DNA from 3 places in the Pseudanabaena sp. FACHB-2040 genome. Region 1 is predicted to be linked to each of the others. Evidence: riboswitches for the same ligand, from Rfam matches in the RefSeq annotation. Region 1 holds a riboswitch; each other region holds the start of a gene.
What was found. Region 1 has a riboswitch for cyclic di-AMP ahead of H6G13_RS18490 (universal stress protein). Riboswitches for the same ligand answer to the same signal wherever they lie in the genome.
Positions count from the first base shown of each region.

Region 2: it holds a riboswitch for cyclic di-AMP, as region 1 does, so the genes downstream of both, ntrB (nitrate ABC transporter permease) here and H6G13_RS18490 (universal stress protein) in region 1, are expected to answer to the same signal.
Region 3: it holds a riboswitch for cyclic di-AMP, as region 1 does, so the genes downstream of both, H6G13_RS06295 (SLC13 family permease) here and H6G13_RS18490 (universal stress protein) in region 1, are expected to answer to the same signal.

Region 1 covers NZ_JACJQO010000016.1:56,549-64,033, forward strand. Annotated here, with positions in the region: gene H6G13_RS18480 (DEAD/DEAH box helicase) at 1-1,346, shown strand, start outside; gene H6G13_RS18485 (cation:proton antiporter) at 1,361-3,862, opposite strand; gene H6G13_RS18490 (universal stress protein) at 3,901-4,503, opposite strand; cyclic di-AMP (ydaO/yuaA leader) riboswitch at 4,602-4,792, opposite strand; gene H6G13_RS18495 (hypothetical protein) at 4,869-5,081, shown strand; gene H6G13_RS18500 (hypothetical protein) at 5,168-5,758, opposite strand; gene H6G13_RS18505 (SulP family inorganic anion transporter) at 6,358-7,485, shown strand, end outside.
Region 2 covers NZ_JACJQO010000022.1:564,532-572,016, forward strand. Annotated here, with positions in the region: gene H6G13_RS25485 (alanine racemase) at 1-521, shown strand, start outside; gene H6G13_RS25490 (ABC transporter ATP-binding protein) at 628-1,422, opposite strand; gene H6G13_RS25495 (CmpA/NrtA family ABC transporter substrate-binding protein) at 1,480-2,901, opposite strand; gene ntrB (nitrate ABC transporter permease) at 3,072-3,911, opposite strand; cyclic di-AMP (ydaO/yuaA leader) riboswitch at 4,030-4,192, opposite strand; gene trxA (thioredoxin) at 4,377-4,706, opposite strand; gene H6G13_RS25510 (YaiI/YqxD family protein) at 4,791-5,246, shown strand; gene H6G13_RS25515 (hypothetical protein) at 5,236-5,520, opposite strand; gene H6G13_RS25520 (hypothetical protein) at 5,675-7,485, opposite strand, start outside.
Region 3 covers NZ_JACJQO010000005.1:558,114-565,598, reverse strand. Annotated here, with positions in the region: gene H6G13_RS06310 (NAD-dependent succinate-semialdehyde dehydrogenase) at 1-802, opposite strand, end outside; gene folB (dihydroneopterin aldolase) at 1,248-1,610, opposite strand; gene H6G13_RS06300 (glutamate-5-semialdehyde dehydrogenase) at 1,625-2,941, opposite strand; gene H6G13_RS06295 (SLC13 family permease) at 3,143-4,504, opposite strand; cyclic di-AMP (ydaO/yuaA leader) riboswitch at 4,622-4,761, opposite strand; gene H6G13_RS06290 (ATP-binding protein) at 5,015-6,109, opposite strand; gene H6G13_RS06285 (cation-translocating P-type ATPase) at 6,265-7,485, shown strand, end outside.

The sequences.
Region 1 (7,485 bases):
TGCTGCAAACTCACACTTTAGAAGAAGCCAGAGATCTTATTGAGCGCAGCTTTGGCCAGTACCTAGCCACTCTACACCTAACTCCCCAGCAGGAGGCCATTGCCCGGCTCGAAAGCGAGATTGCTCGGCAAAAGGCCCAGCTAGAGAATGTGGATGAGGCGATTTTAGCTGATTATGCCAAGCTCAAGGAGCGGGCTAAGGAAGAACGCCGCCTGCTGAAGATTTTGCAGCAGCAGGCGGCTGAGGTGCTGTCGGAGGATGTGGGACAGATGGTGCCGTTTGCGATCGCAGGCACCATTCTCTCCCTTAAAGGCAAGCACGTGCCCGTGGCCGAACCGCTGCCCGCTGTGCTGGTGCTCAAAGTCCCCGGCTCGGGCCAGTTCCCCTATTTGATCTGCCTCACCCAAGACAATCACTGGTACGTTGTGGCTGGATCAGACGTGGTGGGCCTTCATGCTGACTTCCCCCGGCTGCAGCAGGTAGACCCGCTGATCCCACCTCCAGAAATGCCGGTGAGACCAGGGCAGCACCGCAGCGGCGATGCTCACACAGCCACCATAGCCGCCCGCATTCCCTCGCCGCCACCGCTGGAGATGATGGCCCCAGAGGTCAAAAACCAGCTCGACCGACTGCGGCAGATAGAAACTCAGATCGACAAGCATCCAGCCCGCCAGTGGGACAACCCCAACGCCCTACTCAAGCGACAGAAGCGGGTAAAACAGCTAGAGGAAGAGTTTTACGAGCGGATTCAGAAGCTATCAGAATACACAGGCCGCTACTGGCAGGAATTCCTCAGCATTACCGAAATTCTGGACTATTTTGGTTGCCTAGAAGACCACAAACCCACCTCAATGGGAGAGGTCGCCGCTGCAATTCGTGGCGACAACGAACTTTGGCTGGCACTAGCGCTGGCCTCGGGTGAACTCGACCATCTCACCCCGGCCCAATTGGCTGCCGCCTGCGCTGCCCTAGTCACCGAAACCGCCCGGCCTGATAGCTGGAGCGACTACAGCCTCTCATCCACGGCAGTAGAAGCACTAGAAGGGCTACGAGGCATTCGCCGAGAGCTGTTTCAGCAGCAGCATCGTCGCCATGTGGTCGCGCCGGTGTGGATGGAGTATGAGCTGGTAGGGCTGGTAGAGCAGTGGGCCAACCAAGTTGAATGGGCCACCTTGGGCCAAAACACCAACCTAGATGAGGGAGACGTGGTGCGCATGCTCCGCCGCACCCTCGATTTTCTCTCCCAGATTCCCCACGTGCCCTACATTTCAAACGTCTTGCGAGGCAATGCCCGGGAAGCGATTGAGAGCATGAACCGCTTCCCGGTGAATGAAGAAATCGCCTGACGTTAGCCCCAAACCTACCGCAGCTGCAGCATGGACTGGTGCATGAACCAGTCTCGCACCTGATCAAGACTGTCGGCAGCGATCAGTTTGTCTAAGCGCTCACCCTGGTTGAAGTTACGGGCGATCTCAGCTAGCTGGGTGAGGTGGTCCTGGGTTGAGCGCTGGGCCGGGCTGAGCAGCAGCAGCACCACATGCACCGTTTTTCCGGCTCGCTCATGGGGCACACCTTGGGGGTGAACACCCAGAAAGAGCTGGGTTTCCTTCAGCCCCTGCACCCGCGCGTGGGAAATAATTACCCCCGGTAAAATTTCGCTGGCGTAGCCAACATCGTCGTAAACCAAGGATTTGAGAACGGCCCAGTGTTGGGGATCTTCTTTGGGCATGGCTGTCGTGAGCAGCTCTTCTACGGTTCTTTCATAGGACGAGGTCGTCAGGTTTAGCTTCACCCGCTCCTCAGTCAGAATTTCGGGTAGCCCTCGGGGCTGTAAAGCTCCATAGTTACGGGCATCTCGCTCGGAGGGATAGAGCACCAAAAAGCTGGCATTTAGATCAGCTAGCGCCTGGGGTAGCTGGGCTAGCTGACGCTCATAGGCCAGAGTGCGCTCACGGGCACTGACCAGCACCACCAGATCGTTACTGCTAGAGAAGTCCTGCAGCTCTGTGCGCACACCTTGCCAGTTGGGCACCTGAATAAAGCCAGTCGTGACTTCGATCGCAATGGATTCAAAGTGCTGCCGGAATCGCTCAGGGTCGTCTTGCACCACCAGCACCTGCAGCTGGGTACCGAGTTGGGAGGCTAGGTGCTTGATCGATCGCACTGTCTCATAAAAGCCCAGGTTGTGATCGACCAGCGGCGGCAGCAGCACCACCAGCCGCTGGAACGTGTTGATCGGGTGATTGAGCTTGCACACCCACACCTGTTGGGTAGAGCGCTCTAGCACCTGGTCAATCACAGTGCCAAAGATGCGCTGCTGAGTCGAGCGGGCTCCATTCCAGCCGATTACAATGTCGCTGACACGCCGCTCAGTGGCCGCATCAATAATGCCTGAAGCGGGGTTGCGGGCCACTCGAGTGACGGGGTTAACCGGGATGTCCATCTCCGCCGCGTGAACCACCGCGTGAGCGAGCAGCCGCTCGGCTCCTGCAACCTTGCTTTCAGTGTTGTCGGCGTCGGCTTCTTCTGCGATCGCAGTCAGCGGAAACACCGCCTCCTCAGATTTTTCATCTCGCAGCATGGCCGCCAGGTTGAGCAGCATTTCCGAAGTCGCCGGGTTTGCCAGGGGCACCAGAATGCGCTGCGGCGCTTGACGCGGTTCGTAGAGCTGTTCTTGCTCTTGCCGGGCCACTTCCTTGCCAAAGCGCTCCACCACCCAAGGACCGAGAACGCAAGTAGCAAAGATCATCATCACTACTCCGTTCAAAACATCGTCGCCAATAATGCCCAGCTCATAGCCCACCAAAGTTGCGGCCAGAGTCGCTGCGGCCTCACAAGTAGATAGGCCAAAGATCAGCCAGCCCTGGGCATTGGAATAGTTATAGATGCGGCGGGTAATGCCGGCTGCAACAAATTTAGTACCAACGTTGGTTGCCAGCATGGTGCCCATCACCAGCCAGGCGGTAGGACTACTGGCCAACACCGAAACATCGACCAGCAGGCCAATGAAGATCAAAAAGAAGGGAATGATGAAGGTTTCGCCAAAAAACTGAATCTGGCTCATCAACCGACTGCGCTCAGGAATCAGCCGATTCAGCGTTAGCCCCACCAAAAACGCGCCCAGAATCGCTTCGGTGCCCACGGCCCGCGCTAGGTAAGCCCCAATAAAGACCACCGCCAGCACAAAGACAAACTCGCTCTTGCCGCCATCACTGACATTGCGAAAAAACCAGCGAACCAAAATCGGCAGCAGATAGACCACCGCTGTCACGTAAATCACCATCGACAGCGACAGCGTGACCCAAAACCTGGCATCTAGATCGCCTTGCACCGAGCGGGCTATCACCACCAGCACTAGCAGCGCCACCGTATCGGTAAGAATGGTGCCGCCCACGGTCGTTACCACCGCATCGTCTTTGACGATGCCCAGGCGGCTGACAATCGGGTAGGGCACCAGGGTGTGGGAAGCAAACATGCTGGCGACCAAAATCGAAGCCGCCCAGTCAAATCCCAACAGCCTAAAGATAATGGTGCCCGTTACTTGGGGAATGGTGAAGGTAATGATGCCAAAGACAAGACTGCGATCGCGGTTTTTACGAAACTGGGTCATATTGATTTCCAGTCCCGCCAAAAACATGATGTAGAGCAGGCCCACATTGCCTAGCAGCTCAATTGCCTGCCCCCGCTCCAGCACATTGAGCACACTGGTTCCCAGCACCACCCCTGCCACGATCGGACCAATAATTCCCGGCAGCCGAAAGCGCTCAAAGAGCAGCGGCGTTACCAGAATAACAACCATGCAAATGCCAAAGATCAAGACTGGATCCTGCACCGGCAGGGGAAGGCCCAAGATCGACTCCATGCATCACTCCTTTTGGGTAGACAAACCTAAGAACTGGCCTAAGAACCGGCCCAAAGAACGGCATAGTTCCACGTTGAGCGGACCAGCCGTTTGTCCCTTGCGGTATCGCACACTTGCGAGACAGTTTGAGCCTCCTGATGAGAGTTCCAAGACTGGGCATCTACCGATGCCTGAACGGCCATCACCGAGCAAGGGGCATGGAGCACAACGTGCGTGGTCGTGCTGCCAAAGATATGCTGCTTTAAGCCCGGTTTACCGTTGTGGCCCAGCAAGATTAGGTCTGTATCCCAATCGCGGGCAAATCGGCAAATCTGACTGCTGGCATCGCCCGTAACACAGGTAATCTCTGCCGCTACCCCTTCAGCCTGGGCCAGCAAAGCCTGGTCATAAAGCCACTGCCAGGCTGTGTTGACTTCATCTAGGTGCAGTTCTTGCAGGCGCTGCAGACGGCTGGGGCTAGCCAGCCCGACTCCAGCATCTAGATAGGTGCCCCAGTTTTCTAAAGTTCTGAGGCCAACGCAATGGATCAGCATCAGCTGGCTGTAGTGCTGCTGGGCCAACGCTAGGGCCTGCTGAAACACACGGGCAGAGGCAGGTGAGCGATCGAGGGCCGCCAGAATCCGCTTGAATCTTGGGTTCATTGAACGTTCTCCAGAGTCGAGGCAGGTACAGTAAGCAAGTCAATGCGTTACCAGCCAAGGACACTGATGAGTTCAACCAGTTGTAAAAAAGGTGACTCCCAGTCTCCTCTCAATGCCGACGAAGTTAGCTGACGGGCTAGGACTGAGAGATGTCCCTCTTGGATACTGGCAGAGCATCTGACGACACCTGACCTTTTTTCCAAGACACGCCCCAAAGAGTGGTTCCTCCGCTTCAACCGCTTTGAAGTTCTTAAAAACCCGAAACGGCTGAATTAGGCTGACTTACTTGAAACTTAAAGGGGATTATAGCACCGGCTCAAAAAGGGGGGCTCTCTACCGTCGGGGATAAGTCTGCTGCCCTTGTTATGCCTCTGCAGGCATTCATTAAATATCCTTCGAGTAATCCTGAGCCGCCTCACTATCGTCTGCAGCGGCTACGCCTAATCATTGCGAATGAAGCTGTCGATAAAGCAATCTCTAAATTTGCGGGGTCTAGACTACAAGCAAGGTCGAAACATCTCTTTGGCTCTCCCTGGAAAGCAATGGCCTTTGGGTTGGTGATTGCGATCGCAGTTTAAGGCTCCAGCATTACCCCCCTGTCATCATTCCGATTATTGTGCTTGGGTAGGGGCAGCACTGCATTTGCACAACAATGTAACTACGGTTAGACTTGGCGACCAGGTTCTGACCGCTGTCGTAGGCCAAGGCTGTAGCGGGTAGAGCCAACATTCGTCAGAAAATGAAAGGGGCGCACCTGGGAGTTGAGAAAGCCGGGGGCCCGCAGAAAGATCACGTTTCCAGGGGTTGTGTCGAGCTGCACCGCGCCTGTTCCCTGGCGGTCATCGCAGCGGTAAAACTCGGCCTGCCCACCGAGATTCACCAAAGCAATCAAGTTAATTGCCCAGAGGCTGTCCCGGTGGGGCGTAATACCGAGTTGCCCAGGGGTGTAGCGCTGCAGCACCGCTGCATTCCAGCAGAAGGGAGTGCTGAAAGGGGTAGTGCCTAATTGGGCCAAGGACTGATCTAAAAGCGCTTGAAAAGCCTGCTGAAACTCTGCGAACAGACCCGTTGTTGCCTCTAGCTCACAGGAGCCATAGTCTGTTTTGACAATACGATCGCTCGTGCCATAGACCGACCGCTCCAAGCTGTAGTCGTAACTTGTTGCTGCCCGATGTAGTGCCTGCCTAGCAGATTCTGTCAGCAGGGGAACTGAGACCGCTCCTTCTGCAGCGAGGTCGGTCAAAATACCCTGCATGTCAAAGGCTGAAATAAAGAACGTATTACCTGCCAGCCCTATACGTTCAGCATATCACTTTGCTATCTGAGCTAGGCTATCTAGCGAGCAGCCTGGTGAGATAAGACCGGCTTTTAGTTCTAAATAGATTGCGATCGTCCGGGCTTTTCTATCGTTTGGTTTAACGCAGGTTCTAGTTACCCTTTCTCGCCATCCAAAAGGAACCCCGCTGTATTTTGCGCTTCACTATTGAGTAAGTTGGAAAGTGCTAAGTAGGCGGCCCAAAATAGTTATTTCGAGCACAGCACCTAACCCCAAGAAACTAAAAAAAGAGTCCCAGGCACCGGTTGGCAATCTTTTAGACACGCTAAGGTCTTTTATCAAAGCGAATGATCTTTTTAGTTAAGTGCCGTCTGTAGGGCTAAACTTTAGTGTAATTTGAAAAGCTACAACTAAATTTTTGCAAACCAAATAGGCTACCAGCCTTGAAGCATCAGCCCAAGTATGTACTTGAGCCGATGTTTCAACACAGCCAGTCCTTGAGCGAGGTGGAAAACTACCTCGCTTAAGGGCTAGGTATTCAATTGTTTGACCCCTCGCTCCTAAATCTTTGAGCATTCATGGCCATCACTAATCGAATTCGTTTCAATAACCTACAGGGCGATCTTTTTGGCGGCTTAACGGCTGCCATCATCTCTCTACCCCTAGCTTTAGCCTTCGGGGTGGCCTCCGGAGCCGGGGCCATTGCGGGGCTATATGGAGCCGTTTGCGTTGGCTTCTTCGCAGCTTTGTTTGGCGGCACTCCCACGCTGATCTCTGAGCCGACCGGCCCGATGACCGTAGTGATGACGGCCATCATCGCCAGCTTAACGGCGAGCAACCCTGAAAATGGGCTAGCGATGGCTTTTACCGTGGTCATGCTAGCAGGCGCTTTTCAGATTGTTTTTGGCTTGTTTAAGCTGGGCAAGTACGTCACCTTGATGCCCTACAGCGTCATTTCTGGCTTTATGTCAGGCATTGGCGTGATTCTGATCATTTTGCAGATTGCGCCGTTTTTGGGGCAGGCCGCACCTAAGGGCGGCGTTATGGGCACAATAACAGCCTTGCCCCAGCTGCTCTCTGATATCAACCCGCCTGAGGTGATTTTAGGAGTGTTGACGCTGGCCATCATTTTTTTGATGCCTAAGAAGTTCAAGCGGTGGGTGCCACCCCAGCTGGTGGCCCTGATTGTGGGAACGATCGTGTCGCTAGTGGTCTTTCAAGACGCCGATATTCGCCGGATTGGGGAAATTCCGGTGGGGCTGCCGACACTGCAAGTACCGACCTTTAGCGCTGGTCAGCTGACCGTGATGTTTGTAGATGCCATCATGCTGGGGCTGTTGGGCTGCATTGATACCCTGCTGACGGCGGTGATTGCCGATAGCCTTACCCGCACCGAGCATCAGTCTAATAAGGAACTGATTGGCCAAGGCATTGGCAACATGGTCTCTGGGCTGTGTGGTGGATTGCCTGGAGCAGGGGCAACGATGGGCACCGTAGTTAACATTCAAACCGGGGCGGGGTCGGCGCTATCGGGTTTGTCTCGGGCTTTAATTTTGCTGGTGGTGGTGTTGGGTGCGGCCCGTCTAACGCAGCCCATTCCCATGGCGGTGCTGGCCGGGATTGCCCTGAAGGTGGGAATTGACATTCTTGATTGGAGCTTTTTGAAGCGCTCTCACAAGGTATCCGTCAAAGGCTCCATGATCATG
Region 2 (7,485 bases), on a different contig from region 1:
CGTATGCTGAAACTGTGGTTCGAGTGGTGCGATCGCACTTCCAGCAGCAGGGCTATCCACAACCTCGAATTGTGTCAGAACCGGGACGATCGCTGACCGGCAACAGCCAGTTTATGCTGACAACGGTTCAAAATTTGAAGCACGATGCGAGTTTCGACTTTGCTGTTTTGGATGCTGGAATTAACCTAGCAAGCTGTGTTGCCTCTGAATATCACGAGGTTTTTCCCCTCCAGTTAAAGTCTGCGCCGATGCGCTGTCACCGGCTCGTGGGGCCGATTTGCCATATGGGCGATACGCTCTATATGGCCAGCTATTTGCCTCAATTGGAACGACAAGATGCGCTAGCCATTATGGATTCGGGCGCTTACTTCATTGCCGATGCAACCTCCTTTGCTTTTTCACAGCCTGCCGTTGTGGCCATCACAACCTCTGGGCAGGAAGTTCTGATCCGCAAAGCAGAGAGCTTCGATCACCTGGTCAGCCTAGATCACTTTGCAGCTAAAGAAGGACAGCCTTCTTGATGAGAGTTACTGGGACTAGATAGGGCAGCCCTAGAACGCAGACGCTATGTGCTTGGGGTGTACCTCAGATCCTTTGGGCCAAATCAGCTAGCTCAGATAAATCAGGCTAGTCATCTCGATCAAAGCGGTGATAGAGAAAATCTAGTGCCTGAGCATGAATTTCCTGATAGCGAGGATCGTGGCGAATGTCCTCCCGGTTACGGGGGTGGGGAAACGGTACCGTGAGAATTTCACCGATGGTAGCCTCGGGGCCGTTGGTCATGAGGATGATGCGATCGCTCATGTAAATTGCTTCGTCAATGTCGTGGGTAATCATCATTACCGCCTGCCGGTGATTTTCCCAAATGTGGAGCACCTGCTGCTGGAGTTTGCCCCGTGTCAGCGCATCAAGGGCTCCAAAGGGTTCATCCATCAGCAGTACCTTGGGCCGCACCGCTAAAGCTCGGGCAATCCCCACTCGTTGCTTCATCCCACCTGAGAGCTGGTCAGGATATTTTTCAGCAGCGGCCATGAGGTTTACCATCGTCAAGTGCTCGTCCACCAGATTGGACTTTTCAGCAGGTCGTAGGTTTTCAAACACTTCGTCTACCGCTAGCCGAATGTTTTGGCGCACGGTCAGCCAAGGCAGCAGGCAGTATTGCTGAAACACCACCATGCGATCAGAGCCGGGCTTACGAATGGGTTTGCCCTCCATGCGGATCGTACCCGCACTGGCCTTCTCCAGTCCGGCAACCAGCCGCAACAGCGTCGATTTGCCACAGCCAGAGTGACCTACGACAGAGATGTACTCGTCTTGTCCTATCGTCAGATTTATGTTGTCTAGCACTACCGTGTGCCCCCCCTGAGGCTTGGGGTAGGCTTTGACCAAGTTTTCAATCTCCAGAAAAGCAGTGGAGCCCATGTTGGGGATGTGGGAGTTAGTTGCGGTATTGGGAGCAAGGTTAAACACGAGTTCCTCCTAGTAGGTCATAGCGAATGTGCGGGGTTGGTTGGCATGAATCTCAAAGCTATTGAGATAGCCCACTGGGTCACTGGGATCAAAGGTTTTGTTGTCAATGAAAAGCTCTCCCGGCTCCACTTTGTAGTCTTCTGCAGGGCAGGGGATGTCTAACTCAGTAGCAATCTCGCGATAGAGATCAGTGCGCCAAGCTTGGCGGGCAATCTCTTCAGCATTCCTGGGAAATTCAGGAATCTGGCCCCAACGAGCAGCTTGGGTCATTAACCATAGGCTTTGAGACTGCCAGAGAAAGGGCGAGTGGTCATTTTCAACTCCACCGATAGCCTTTAGCTCCTCGGGCATATCAAAGAAAATGGTTGTCTCATCGGGTTTGTCGATTACCCGCTGACGGTCATCAAAACCACCGTAGTTATAGTTGCCTTTAATTGCTGGGCCGGTAACGTTGGGCTTGGCTCCGGTGAAGGATCGCTCGGAGATTAGCTCGGTCACTTCCTGGCGATTCTGTGGATCGCTGCAGTAGCGGCAGGCTTCGATCATGGCTTTGACCAGCGAGCGATAGGTTTTGGGGTTTTCGTTGATAAACGATTCCTGCACCGCCAGCACTCGGTCGGGGTGGCCCCGCCAGATCTCCCGGCCCTGGGCAAAGGTAAAGCCGATGCCCTCGTTGCCAGCAATGGCACGTGTGTTCCAGGGTTCGGCCACCATGTAAGTCTGCATGGCTCCGATCCGCATATTCACGACCATCTGGGGCGGCGGCACGATAATGATGCGGAAGTCTTCTGAGGGATTGATGCCCGCAGCCGCAATCAGATAGCGCAAGAAGTATTCATAGATGGCAGAACTGAGCACAACCGCCAGCACTCGCTGACTGTCGGGGACACTGTTGAAGTAGCCTTGAAAGTCTCGGCTAAAGGCATCTAGGTTGCCGTTGTACTCGTGCCAGGGGCGCACTCCTGCCTCCCACATAGCTTTGCTCATGGTCATGGCATTGCCGTGGCGGTGAACAGTCATGGCAGCACACAGGGGCGCATGTCTGGCTCCCTCTGCTCCAGTGCGGGCATTGGTCACGGCTCCCGATACAACAGGAGAAGCATCTAATCGGCCAAAGACAACTCCGTCGCGGGAGGTGGCCCAGCTAGCTTCACGGCTAAGTCGCACATTCAGACCATATTTACGGAAAAAGCCTTTTTTCCATGCGATCGCAAATGGCGCACAGTCATTAACCGGCACGTAGCCCACAGCCAGATTCGGTTTCTCTAGAGTGCGAGGATCGACAACAGACTCCATCGCCTGTGCCTCTGCCGTGGTCGCCGAGGGACTGCGATCGCCATTGATATCGAGGCTAAAGAGAGCGGTTCCAGCGGCAGTTGCCCCAGCAGCTGCCAGGAAACCTCGCCGCGTCCAACGAGTGCGGTTGTTCATAGATCAGTATCCGTAGCGACACGATAGATCGCGTCTTAAATAGCGGGACAAAAAAAGCCGACAGCTAGTAATCTTGGAGCAATCAGGAGAGATGAGTTAATCAGCTAGGTAAGGGTTAGAAATGCGACTTACCATGTCTTCAGAAACCTGAACTCTCCCCTTGAAAACACCTAGGAATTAGAGGGCCGACGAGTCGCCAATTCCTGCAATTTGACCAAAATTACGTCCAAAATCAGACCAGTAATGCCAATGACAAACACAGCCAAAAAGACAGAGCTGAGGTTTAAGCGACTCCACTCATCCCACACAAAAAAGCCAATACCAATGCCGCCAGTCAACATTTCTACCGCCACAATCACTAGCCAAGCAACCCCCAAGCTAATCCGTAGCCCTGTAAAGATATAGGGCAAGCTAGCAGGCAAAATTACCTTAGTTAACTGCCGCCACCGAGGCATTTCCAGAACTTTTGACACGTCAATATAGTCCTGAGGCACACTAGAGACACCTAGCGCCGTGTTGATAATCGTGGACCAAAGAGAGGTGATAAAGATGACAAAGATAGCCGACGGGTTAGCCAAGTTAAAGATGGCTAGCGCAATCGGCAACCAAGCCAGTGGCGAAACCGGCTTAAAGATCTGAATTAAAGGGTTTAGCGCTAGCATCGCAGGCTTATACAGCCCAATTAGAAACCCAGCTGGAACAGCCACCAAAGCCCCTAAAACAAACCCAATCATTACGCGGCGAATGCTAGCCAACAGCAGCCAGCCAATGCCCAAATTGCCAGGGCCCCGTCGATAGAAGGGGTGAAGAATGTAGTCTAGATTTGCGGTCAGGGCCTGCCAAGGCGTGGGCATAATTTCACTACGCACAGTTGCCAGCAGCCACCATAAGGCAATCACACCAGCAAAGCCTGCTAGAGGCAGCAAAACCTGATCTCGAAAAAAAGTTGAGCGAAAACTACGCGCAGCAGAATGGCTGGCATTTACTGCCAGGTTTAGCAGTAATGTCATGGGCAGTGCCTCGTGTCAGGTAGGGGGTGGAGCAACTGAGAGTCCAGCCAAGAAGCCTGATCGCACGAGCACCGTCAGTTCAAACTTAAAAAGCTTGTAACGTAAATCAGCACGCTATCAGTCTTCTCTCAATGCCTACGAGGTTAGCTGTCGGGCTAGGGTTGAGAGATACCCCTTCTCAAAAGGTCAATCTTCAGACTGGCTGACCTTGAAAATACGCCCCTTGCTCCAAAAGGAACTTGGTTCCCCCGCTTCTGCTTTAGCTTTGTCAACAAGAAATTGCTAAAGCCTGAATTAGGCTGACTATTCAGTTAAATAAGACCTTAGCATCTTGGTCCAGAATTTGCCAAGACCTTCTTTAGATAGAGATTAGTGCCCAGCTCGAATGCTGGGCTTTTGACGGAAAACTGTTAATAAAACGGCAATACTTTCTGTGTTCTAAAAAGGTTCTGATGACTACTTAAGTTAAGCAGGCTCAAGGTGCCGATCCAGAGCTTGGCTAAGTTCTTCATAGGGCTTGACTCCAATCAGAGTTTCTACTAGTTCGCCCTGTTTAAAGAACATAATGGCAGGAATACTGCGAACACCAAAACGTTTGGCAACGGGTTGGTTTGTATCGAGGTCTAGTTTGAGGACCTTGGCCTGCTCACTGTAAGCTTCAGCCAGTTGGTCGACTAAGGGACTGATAACTTTACAGGGGCCACACCAGGCTGCGGTGCAGTCTACTACCAGCAGCGGTGTGCTAGACAGGAGCGTATCAAATTCGGCTTCGTCTTGAATATAGCCAGCAGCCATGTGGTTTTCCCTATACTTTAGATGGCTCAAGAATATACTGTTTTTGTAACCGGCAGGCCCTTTGTGGAGCGAAGAATCTAAATCATGCAGATTTGGGTAGATGCTGATGCCTGTCCTAACGTGATCAAGGAGATCCTGTTTCGGGCTGCTAAGCGAGCCAGCATTTTGACAACGCTAGTGTCGAACCTGGATCTTCAAATTCCGGCATCGCCCTACATTGATGCAGTACAGGTTCGATCTGGGTTTGATGTTGCTGATGGCTACATCGTCCAGCACTTACAGGCCGGAGATCTGGTGATTACAGCTGATATTCCTCTGGCGGCGGCGGCGATTGAAAAGGGAGCCTATGCCCTTAATCCACGAGGTGAGTTCTACAGCGCCGGAAACATTCGAGAGCGGCTGTCGTTGCGAAATTTTATGGACGAACTTCGCAGCGGTGGGGTAGACACAGGCGGGCCTCCTGCCTTTAACCAGCGCGATCGCCAGGCTTTTGCTAATCAGCTCGATCGATTTTTAGTAAAGCATCGGCCTAGCGGATAGACCAAAACTGCAGCACGCTGAGAATGCTGTTCATACTCAAGACCGAGAGCACACTGCCTGCGCTCAAGACACTCAGGATGCTGCCCGCACTACCAATGCTGAGTAGGCTACCGGCGCTGCCGATACTGAGAATGCTGCCGGTGCTGCCAATACTGAGAATGCTGCCCGCACTGCCTAAGCTCAAAATGCTGCGGTAACTGCCACGACTGAGAATGCCCCGCGCTAGTAGCGGCCGGTTTCTATCTGAATGGGTATCTTCTGCGGTTCTATGCATATTCTAGGGAGTTGATGGGCACGCTTTGCTTTGCCCATCCTACAAAACTGTCTGTGCTGTGCATATCCAGGAATTTGATGGGCTACAAAACTACAAACTTATAGGCTAGGGTTGCCTTCCTAAAAAGATGGGCTAAATTCCCTATCAGCAGGGCTTAAGCAGATCGACCTTCGAATCGACCCTGGGCGAAGTAGTGAGCAAAGCCGCTAATAAAGGATCCTCCACTCACAGCCGTCGCAACATCGGGATTGAGATTGAGGTACTGAGCCTCGTTGAAGAGTGGGCTGGGGTTGCGACCCTCGATGCTGCCGAAGGTCAGGTAGTGGTCAAATCCATCTCCAAACGATCCTGAGGCCACAGCCACTGCTACGTCTGGGTTTTGAGCCAGGTAATAGCTTTCCTGAAATAGTAGAAGTTCGGGGCGGCGTCCTTCCGAAGCGCCTACCTCGATCCAGTGCTCAAAGGCACTGAGATAGCCGCCACTCGTCACAGCATCAGCCACATCGGGATTGAGGGTGAGGTAAGTGCTCTGGCTGAATAGCGAGCTAGGATCGCGGCCCTCGATATGTCCCTGGCTAACAAAGTGTTCAAAGCCACTTCGCAAGGTTCCATTGGCAACGGCCTGGGCCACATCGGCCTGAGTTGCTAGATAGAAGGTTTCGTCGTAAATACTGCTGGGGTTGCGGCCTTCGAGCCAGCCGAACTGAATGAAGTGGTCGTAGCCGCTGGAGAAGAGGCCAGTGTTAAGGGCTGCCAGCACGTCGGGGTTTTGCCGCTGGTATAAAGCCTCATCAAACAGCGCGGTGAAATCTAGCCCCCCTACGGTGGACGGAATGGCTGGCAGCTCAACCCCAAACCAGGCGGCAGCGACTCGTTGGGTCAGGTCGAAATTGAAGAAGGTCGTTGTCGGAGTGCCCGCACTGGTCTCTGTTGTGCTGAGCTGCCAGCTTAAAAGGTCTGCTGATCGTTCTGTACCGTTGACCCTGGTTGTAAACCCAAACTGTGCCTGAGGACCCACTAGGGCAAGCAGGTCTACCGCGTAAGAAAGCAGCGGGGCGCTGGGTCGAGCTGGGGTATTGCTGAGGAAAAAGGAAAGTTGGTCTGTGAAACCGTTGTAATCGACCCAGGCAGTCAGGGGCCGACCACTGGCTAACTCTAGGGGAGCTGTGGCTTGAACTAGGGGCGTTGGAGCGGCTCCCTCAACAATCAGGCTAACGGTATTAGGGGCGATGGGGTCGAAGGTGAGGGCTAGGCTAGGTGTACTGCCTGCTACTGCAGGCTCAATCTGAAAGGCCAGGCCCGAAAGGGCGTTTGGCACGGGCGGCAGTCTAAACTCAAAGCGGCTCTGGAAGGAGAAGTTGGGATCGACGGCGAACGTCTCGGCAAGGAAAGCGCGGGTAGGGACATTGCCGGTGCTCGGAGCAAGCCGCAGGAAATTGTTAACAGGGGTTGCGCCTCCAGTTAACCTGATTTGCTCCAGGGGGTCGAAGGTCAAACCGCTGAGGACGCTCTCCTCGATATTTTGTAGGATGCGCTCTTGTAGAGGGGCGTACTCCGCGATATTACGGTGGGTGATGGTGCGATCGCTAAATAGCTCCTCAGCATTAATATTTTCCGAGCCTTCAACTACCTGCCCCCCCTGCAAATCTAGCGGATCGAAGCCAGGTTCAGCGGGATTAGCGCGATTGCGGATTTGATAGTAGTTGATGCCCCGGAGCACATTAGCAGGCAGGACATTATCTTCTGAACTGGCGTCGGTCAACGGCACGTAGGAGTCGAGCTGAACAAGCAGATTGACTGGACGAGGCGATTGGGCATTGGCCAGTCGAATGGCGGACAAACCGCCGCCGCTGTAGCCCACGATAGCGAGGCTGGCAGGCGTAGGGAACTGGCTAAGAAAGCTCTGAGCCTGCTGGCTGCCAACTTCCTCAAAGGCAAAGATGTTGCCTTCGAAGGAGTCAAACC
Region 3 (7,485 bases), on a different contig from region 1:
ATCGCTTGGCTGCGATACAGGACTGGCCGCTATTGATCATGCGGGCGTTGGCGGCGGTTGCGATCGCATCCTCCAGATCAGCGCTGGGCATAACAATGAAGGGGTCGCTGCCGCCCAGCTCCAGCACCGTTTTTTTAATGTGCTGACCGCAGGCTGAAGCCAGGCTAGCCCCAGCAGGCTCACTGCCAGTCAAGGTTGCAGCTTTAATGCGATCATCGGCTACCAGATCGGCTACTTTGCTGGCCCCAATGAGTAGGGTCTGAAAAGCCCCCACTGGAAATCCCGCTTTGCTAAACACTTCCTCAATCGCTAGGGCTGACTGAGGCACATTCGAGGCGTGCTTTAGAAGCCCCACATTGCCCGCCATCAGCGCTGGGGCCGCAAACCGAAACACCTGCCAGAACGGAAAATTCCAGGGCATAACGGCCAAAATAGCGCCCATCGGCTGATACCGAACGAAGCTCTGGCTGGCATCGGTTTGCCCCGGCGCATCGGCCAGAAACTCGGCGGCATGGTCCGCATAGAAGCGACACACCCAGGCACTTTTTTCGACTTCGGTGATGGCAGCTTTTAAGGGCTTACCCATCTCCAAAGTCATAATGCGACCATAGGCTAGCTTATTATCTTCGAGCACTTGAGCGGCAGCGTGCATCCAGGCAGTGCGCTGCTCAAAAGAAGTCTTGCGGTAAGTTTGATAGGTCGCGTCAGCCTGCGCGAGTTTCGCCTCAAGTTCAGCATCCGTTAAGGCGTTGAACGTTTTGATCGTTTCTCCAGTTGCGGGATTAATACTGGCAATTCCCATATCCCGACCTCCTCTATGTATCGAATGAGGTCATAGCCATAAAAACAGTTTGACAACAGGCATCCGTATGGGCCTAGTTCCTAGCAGTCGGAGCCTTTCTCACTTGGGCAAAATCCGGCTTACCCTAACCGTGCCCTACCAGAATTAAAAACTAAAACAAAAAAGATATCGAAAAACTGGCTAATGACCCCAAGTTTTGTATCTCTCTTTACTGTGCCAATAGAATTATAAGCCCGCAAATAAGTTGTATAGATTGTTTATGTGCCTGGAATGTTAACAATCCGCAACCTACCGCTTTTACACATTAAGAACTTATTAAAAGTAGCTGCTATCTATCTGGCAGTGGATAACCTTTAGAAAAGATACCTCCTAACTGCGTCTCCAGCCCCATGCGACTCCCTTCGGTGTTCAATTTATGGGGCTGCTACTTCTTTAAAGGGCGCTTTTAATCTTTCTGTCGCACTATCTCTACTGCAATCTGGCCGCTGAAGTCGGGAATAGGCGGCGTGAGCTTGATCAGGCGCACTTTGACCTGGTGCAGGCGAGCATCTGAGGTGAGAACAGTGGTTGCGATCGCATCTGCCAGTCGCTCAATTAGCTGAAATCGGCTTTCTCGCATTAGCTGCTGCACTGCCTGTACGACGTAGACATAGTTGTGAGTGTCGGCTAGAGCATCGCTTTTTCCGGCCAGCGTCAGATCTAGCCAGAGCGTCAGATCAACCTCAAACCACTGGCCCAACACGTTTTCTTCTGGCAGAGCGCCCGTATATCCGTAGGCGCGAATGCCCGTGATGTGAAGCTGATCCATGAGATTGTTCAAATTTAACCTAGATCGCGGTGGGTGAAGGGTTTGGCCTGCTCGCCCGAGTAGGTGGCGACAATGTGACCCTTGCCAACAACTTTGTACTTGTAGGTCACCAGCCCCTCCAAACCGACAGGGCCGCGTGGCGGCATTTTCTGGGTGCTGATGCCGACCTCTGCACCAAAGCCATAGCGGAAGCCATCGGCAAAGCGGGTCGAGCAGTTGTGGTAAACCCCAGCCGCATCAACCTGATTCATAAAGGTGGCTGCGGCCTGGGGGTCTTGGGTTGCGATCGCATCGGTGTGGCGCGACCCGTAGCGATTAATGTGGTCAATCGCAGCCTCCAAAGAATCCACCACCTTCACTGCCAAAATTAGATCACTGTACTCCGTCGCCCAGTCTTCTTCAGTTGCCGCCGCAATATCTGGCAGCACGGCGCGGGTCGCCTCATCTCCCCGCAGCTTCACCCCCGCCGCCTGCAGCGCCTCAGCGACTTGGGGCAAAAAGGTTGCGGCTACGCCCCGATGCACCAGCAGCGTTTCAATCGCGTTGCAGGCAGAGGGGTATCCGGCTTTGGCATCTACCGCAATGGCAACGGCCTGAGCCAGATCTGCCGCTGCATCTACATAGAGGTGACAAATGCCGTCAGCATGGCCCAGCACCGGAATGCGGGTGTTTTCCTGCACATATCGAACAAAAGAATTAGAGCCGCGCGGAATAATCAGGTCTACAAAACCATCAAGCTGCAGCAGGGCGCGAGTCTCTTCCCGCGTGGTCAAGAGCTGCACCGCTGCCGGATCTACCCCCGCCGTTTCCAGCCCCTGCTTAATCGCTTTGACCAATGCCTGACAAGAGCGCACCGCCTCCTTGCCACCCTTGAGAATCACCCCGTTGCCCGACTTTACTGCCAGCGACGAAATCTGCATCACCGCATCGGGCCGCGACTCAAAGATCACCCCCAGCACCCCCAGCGGACAGGCCACCCGCTGCAGAATCAGGCCCTCGTCTAGCTCCCGATTAATCTGCACTGTGCCCACTGGGTCGGGCAGCTTAGCCACATCACGCACCCCTGCGATCGCACCTTTCAACTTCACAGCATCCAGCTTTAGCCGCCCGTAGAGCGGCTTAGCCAACTCTTCAGCCAGCGCCGCCTCACAGTCAGCCTGGTTCGCTGCTAAAATTTCTGACTCGTGGGCCTCTAGCGCCGCCGCAATCGCTTCAATTGCTCCGTTCTTCGCCTCACTCGAAAGCCCCGCCAACGCCCCAGCCGCCTGCCGGGTTTGAAGTGCGATCGCAGTTAGAGAAACTGCCTGAGAAGCTGTGGGAAAAACAGTCATGATTAGGCCCAGTAAATCCAGGGTGCAGACTGAAAGTTTACCAAAAACAGGGGGACGGGGGGATGGGGAGACGCGGGGATAGGGGGGATGGGGGAGATAGGGGGGATGGGGGTAGGGGCAGGTTTAATGGAGGACTTTACCCCTTTTCTCAATCCTTCAAGACCCGCCCAATACAGTAAACACGGCTCGCCTCTACCCCCCTTACACCAGCAGAAACCGAACCAGCACAAACAGTCCAGCCGTGGTCAGCTGCATGGCCATCAGGGGCATGCCGTAACGCAGGAAGGTTTGAAACGAGATAGCCTTACCGTGCTGTTCAGCAATGCCTGCGGCCACAATATTAGAGGAAGCGCCGACCAGAGTGCCATTGCCACCTAGGGTTGCACCAAACATCATGGCGTAGAACAGGGGCAGTGTTTCGGGGGGGAAACTGCCGGTGTAGCCCGCGCTGAGAACTTCTGGGGGAGCCATGCCCACAGTCACTAAGTACTCCTTTAGCAGCGGCACCATTGCCACCACCAGAGGAATATTGGGCACCACACTAGAGAGCAAGCCGACAAACAGCAGGAGCAAAATCGAGCCTAGGACAATGTTCTGGCCCAATAGCAGGGCGAGAACGCCCGAGGCCCCGCTGATGACACCAGTTTTCTCCAGCCCCCCAATCAGCACAAAAATGCTCATAAAGAAAATCAGGGTGCTCCAGTCCACGTCCCGCAGCACGTTCTGAATGGAGTCGATTTTGCTTTGGTGGGTTAGCAGTAGGCACAGGGTCGCCCCCAGCAGTGCCACCAGGGCTGGCGGAATGGGAACGGGCAGGCTCTCTCCAATCACAAAAAAGATCAGCACCAGGGCCACAACCACCCCCCCAAAGGCCAGCATGCGGGGGTGGTTCACCTCGGGCTGGGGCAGATTTGACAGATCGTCAAGCTGTCGGTTCCAAATCTCTGAAAACAGAAAGGGTACTAGAAATACTAGGGTTACCAGAGCCACAACGCCGCCTAGACTCAGCTTCGTCAGGTACTCAAGAAAGCTCATATTGATGGCATCCCCCACAATGAAAGTTGCCGGGTCGCCCACTAGCGTTAGCAGGCCAGCGCTGTTGGCTACAAACACCATGAGAATCAGCAGGGGCACATAGTCAACCCCGATATCGGCAGCCAGCGGCGGAATCAGTGGGGCCAGCAGCATCACCGTGGTGGCATTCGGCAAAACCGCGCAGACGGGCGTGGTTAGGGCCACGATGCCCAGCAACAGCCGTTTACCCTGGCCTTTCGCCAGTAGCACCATCTGGGTGGCTAAATACTCAAAAATGCGGGTAGGCTCAAAGGCCCGCACCATTACCATGACGCCAAAGAATAGGGCCAGGGTGGCATGGCTGCGGCCAATGTAGCTGATCGCCTCATCCAGCGTCAGCACATTCAGAAACACCAGCAAGAGGGCACCCAACAGGGCGGCAATCGTCAGGTGCAGCCATTCGGTAATGATCAGAAAAATAACGCTGGCGAAGATCGCCAGTGCTGCCAGTTGGCCAAAAGAGGTTGCGATCGCAGGCACGCCTTCCATGTCGTCTCCTTACAGACACCCAAATTTCAGACATCCAGATACAAGACCAGGGTCAGGAGATCGGCAGAAGGTGAATTTGCCTATGTCTGCAAAGACATAGGACAATATTGCTTCTAGCGAGTCTGCCCTCAATGCCGACGAAGTTAGCTGACGGGCTGGGAGTGAGAGGTCTCCCCCTCGCCTGAGGCGAGGTTTGCCCCCTTGGAAACTGGTTCCTCCGCTTCAACCCAGGGGGCTGAATTAGGCTGACTCAATGGGACAAGAACTTTGTGAGTTTCCATCGAAATTAGCATTTCTTCTTAAGTAGGGCAATCTTCTCGGCCAGAGAGAAGGCTTAAGCAGTGAATTTCTGGTTATTCCTATGAACTTCACAGCAGCGGTCTGCTACGAAGTTAAAGGCTGTTTGAAAAGTTCCTCTCAGCACGCTTAGCCAGTAAGATCCTCCCAACCTCCCTTTTGTAGGGGACTTAGGGGAATCCAGGTAAGCGCTGCGACTTCTCAAGTAGCTTCTTAATTCAGCCGCTGCTTTAGCCAAAAGTTCAGCAGGGGCAGGGCAATTCGGTAGCTTAAGTTAGGCCCGTAAATCAAGCCCTTTTGCTCCAGGCTGTTAAGGGCTCCCTGCAAACCGCCCCCGCGCGAGAGCTGATGTTTTTTGATATAGGCCTGCGACTGGGGGCTATCGGTAGGATCGAGGGCCAGGATCTCCAGTACCCGAGCTTGGGTGGGCGGTAGCAGCAGAATTAGCGCCTCAAAGGTAACGGCCATATCCTGCACTAGACCCAGTAGGCTGCGCTGAACATGGTGCGCCTGAATTAGCCCAGGGCAGTCTCTGGCAACAAAGACCTGATGCTCTAGCCAAAGTCGTTGGGCTAAGGCAATGGCATCGCCAAAGTGGCCCTGAACATAGCTGAGAAAAAGCTTTAGGGCCTGACTGTCTGGGTCGAACTTGAGTCCTTCAGTGGCCATCGTCGTGACCATCCAAGATTCAAGGTCGGCATCAGCCAGGGGGTCGAGGTGGATGACAGGTAGGCCACTGTCGTAGACCCAGGGTTCGGCCATGGTGGCAATGAGGGCATAGCTGACCCGGCTATGGGCCTGGATTTTTTGCCTGAGATGGGTCTCCCAGCGGCCCTTGCGATCCCAGGAGCGAATGTGGGACAGGTTATGGAATACAATCACCACCTGACAGTCGAGAGCTTCTGCCAAATGTTGCGGCAGCGCCAGCAGGGCCTCAAAGCGGGACCACTCATGGCCCGACCCTTCTGGCCAAGTGAGGCGGGGTGGGGAAGAAACCTGATCTAGGGAAAGGGGGTGCTCAGTGATCCACCGCTGCATTAGGGCCAGTTCGCCTAAAGTAGCGAATGTTTCTGTCAGGCTGTCGGCCAACAGCCGCAAAAACTGACTGCCGTTGCGGCACCGCAAGCAGTCGATAGTCATGATTCTAGCCCCCACTGCGTGGGCTGCAGCCTGAATCAGGGTGCGCCGCCCAATGCCGGAAACACCGACAACTAGAAAGTCGCTGTCTTGGTCTAAAAGCTGGCAGATCTGGTGCAGCTCTGCTTTTCGGCCAATCAACTGCTGCGGCAGGAAGGGACTATTGACCATGAAATAGGTTGGGCATGATTCTTAATGGCATTAAGACTTTAACCTTACACCTTTATAGCACTATTAAATAGTGCTATAAAGGCTAACAGAGTACTTTTCTATAGTGCCCGTCTCCCTGGTTCCCGAAATAAGCAATTTCAAAATACGCATCTTTTATGGCTAGCAGTCCTTCCCTGAAAACAGCTCCCCTTGAGGCATCCTCGACGGCTTGGCATGCGCTCTCTCCTGATAAGGCTGTGGTTTTGCTCAATAGTGACCGCCAAGTGGGGCTGACCCTAGACCAAGTGGCGGACCGGCAGAGCCAATATGGCCCTAATGAGCTGGAGGAGACGGCTGGCCGCAGCGCTCTAGAAATCCTGTGGGATCAGTTTAAAAACATCATGCTGCTGATGCTGATTGCAGTAGCGCTGGTGTCGCTGTTCTTGGATCTGCGGGCGGGCGGGTTTCCTAAGGATGCGATCGCAATTTTCGCCATCGTCATCCTCAACGGCATTTTGGGATACGTGCAGGAAAGCCGAGCTGAGAAGGCGCTGGCAGCCCTCAAGAACATGACCTCTCCCCGGGTGCGGGTGATCCGCAGCGAGCAGGAGCAGGAGGTCGCGGCTAAAGAGCTGATTCCCGGCGACATTCTGCTGCTGGAGTCGGGGGTGCAGGTACCTGCTGATGGCCGTCTGCTAGAAGCCTCTAATCTGCAAATTCGAGAGGCCGCTCTAACTGGTGAAGCTGAGGCAGTGCATAAGCAGCCTGGGTTGGTATTAGAGGCAGACGCTTCCCTAGGCGATCGGCTCAACCTGGTGTTTCAGGGCACCGAAGTTTTGCAGGGGCGGGGCAAGGTGCTGGTCACGGGCACTGCCATGAACACTGAGCTGGGCCGCATTGCCACCATGCTGCAGTCAGTCGAGTCTGAGCCCACGCCGCTGCAGCAGCGTATGACTCAGCTGGGCAACGTGCTGGTCACAGGGGCCATGGTGCTGGTGGTACTGGTGGTGATTTTCGGCTTGGTGCGAACCGGCGACCTGAGCCTGTTTGACGAGCTGCTGGAAGTGTCTCTGAGTATGGCTGTTGCCGTGGTGCCAGAGGGCTTGCCTGCCGTCATCACTGTCACCCTAGCCTTGGGAACTCAGCGGATGGTACGCCGCCATGCCCTGATCCGTAAGCTACCGGCGGTGGAAACCCTAGGCTCAGTCACCACTATCTGCTCTGACAAGACTGGCACCTTAACCCAAAACAAGATGGTGGTGCAGCAAATTGCCACCCCCAGCGACCTCCTGCAGGTGACTGGGGAAGGCTACGCACCGTCGGGTGAACTGCTGCGGCAAAACCAGGCTGTTGACCTGGAGCAGCAGCCCGAAGTACAAACGCTGATGCAGACCTGC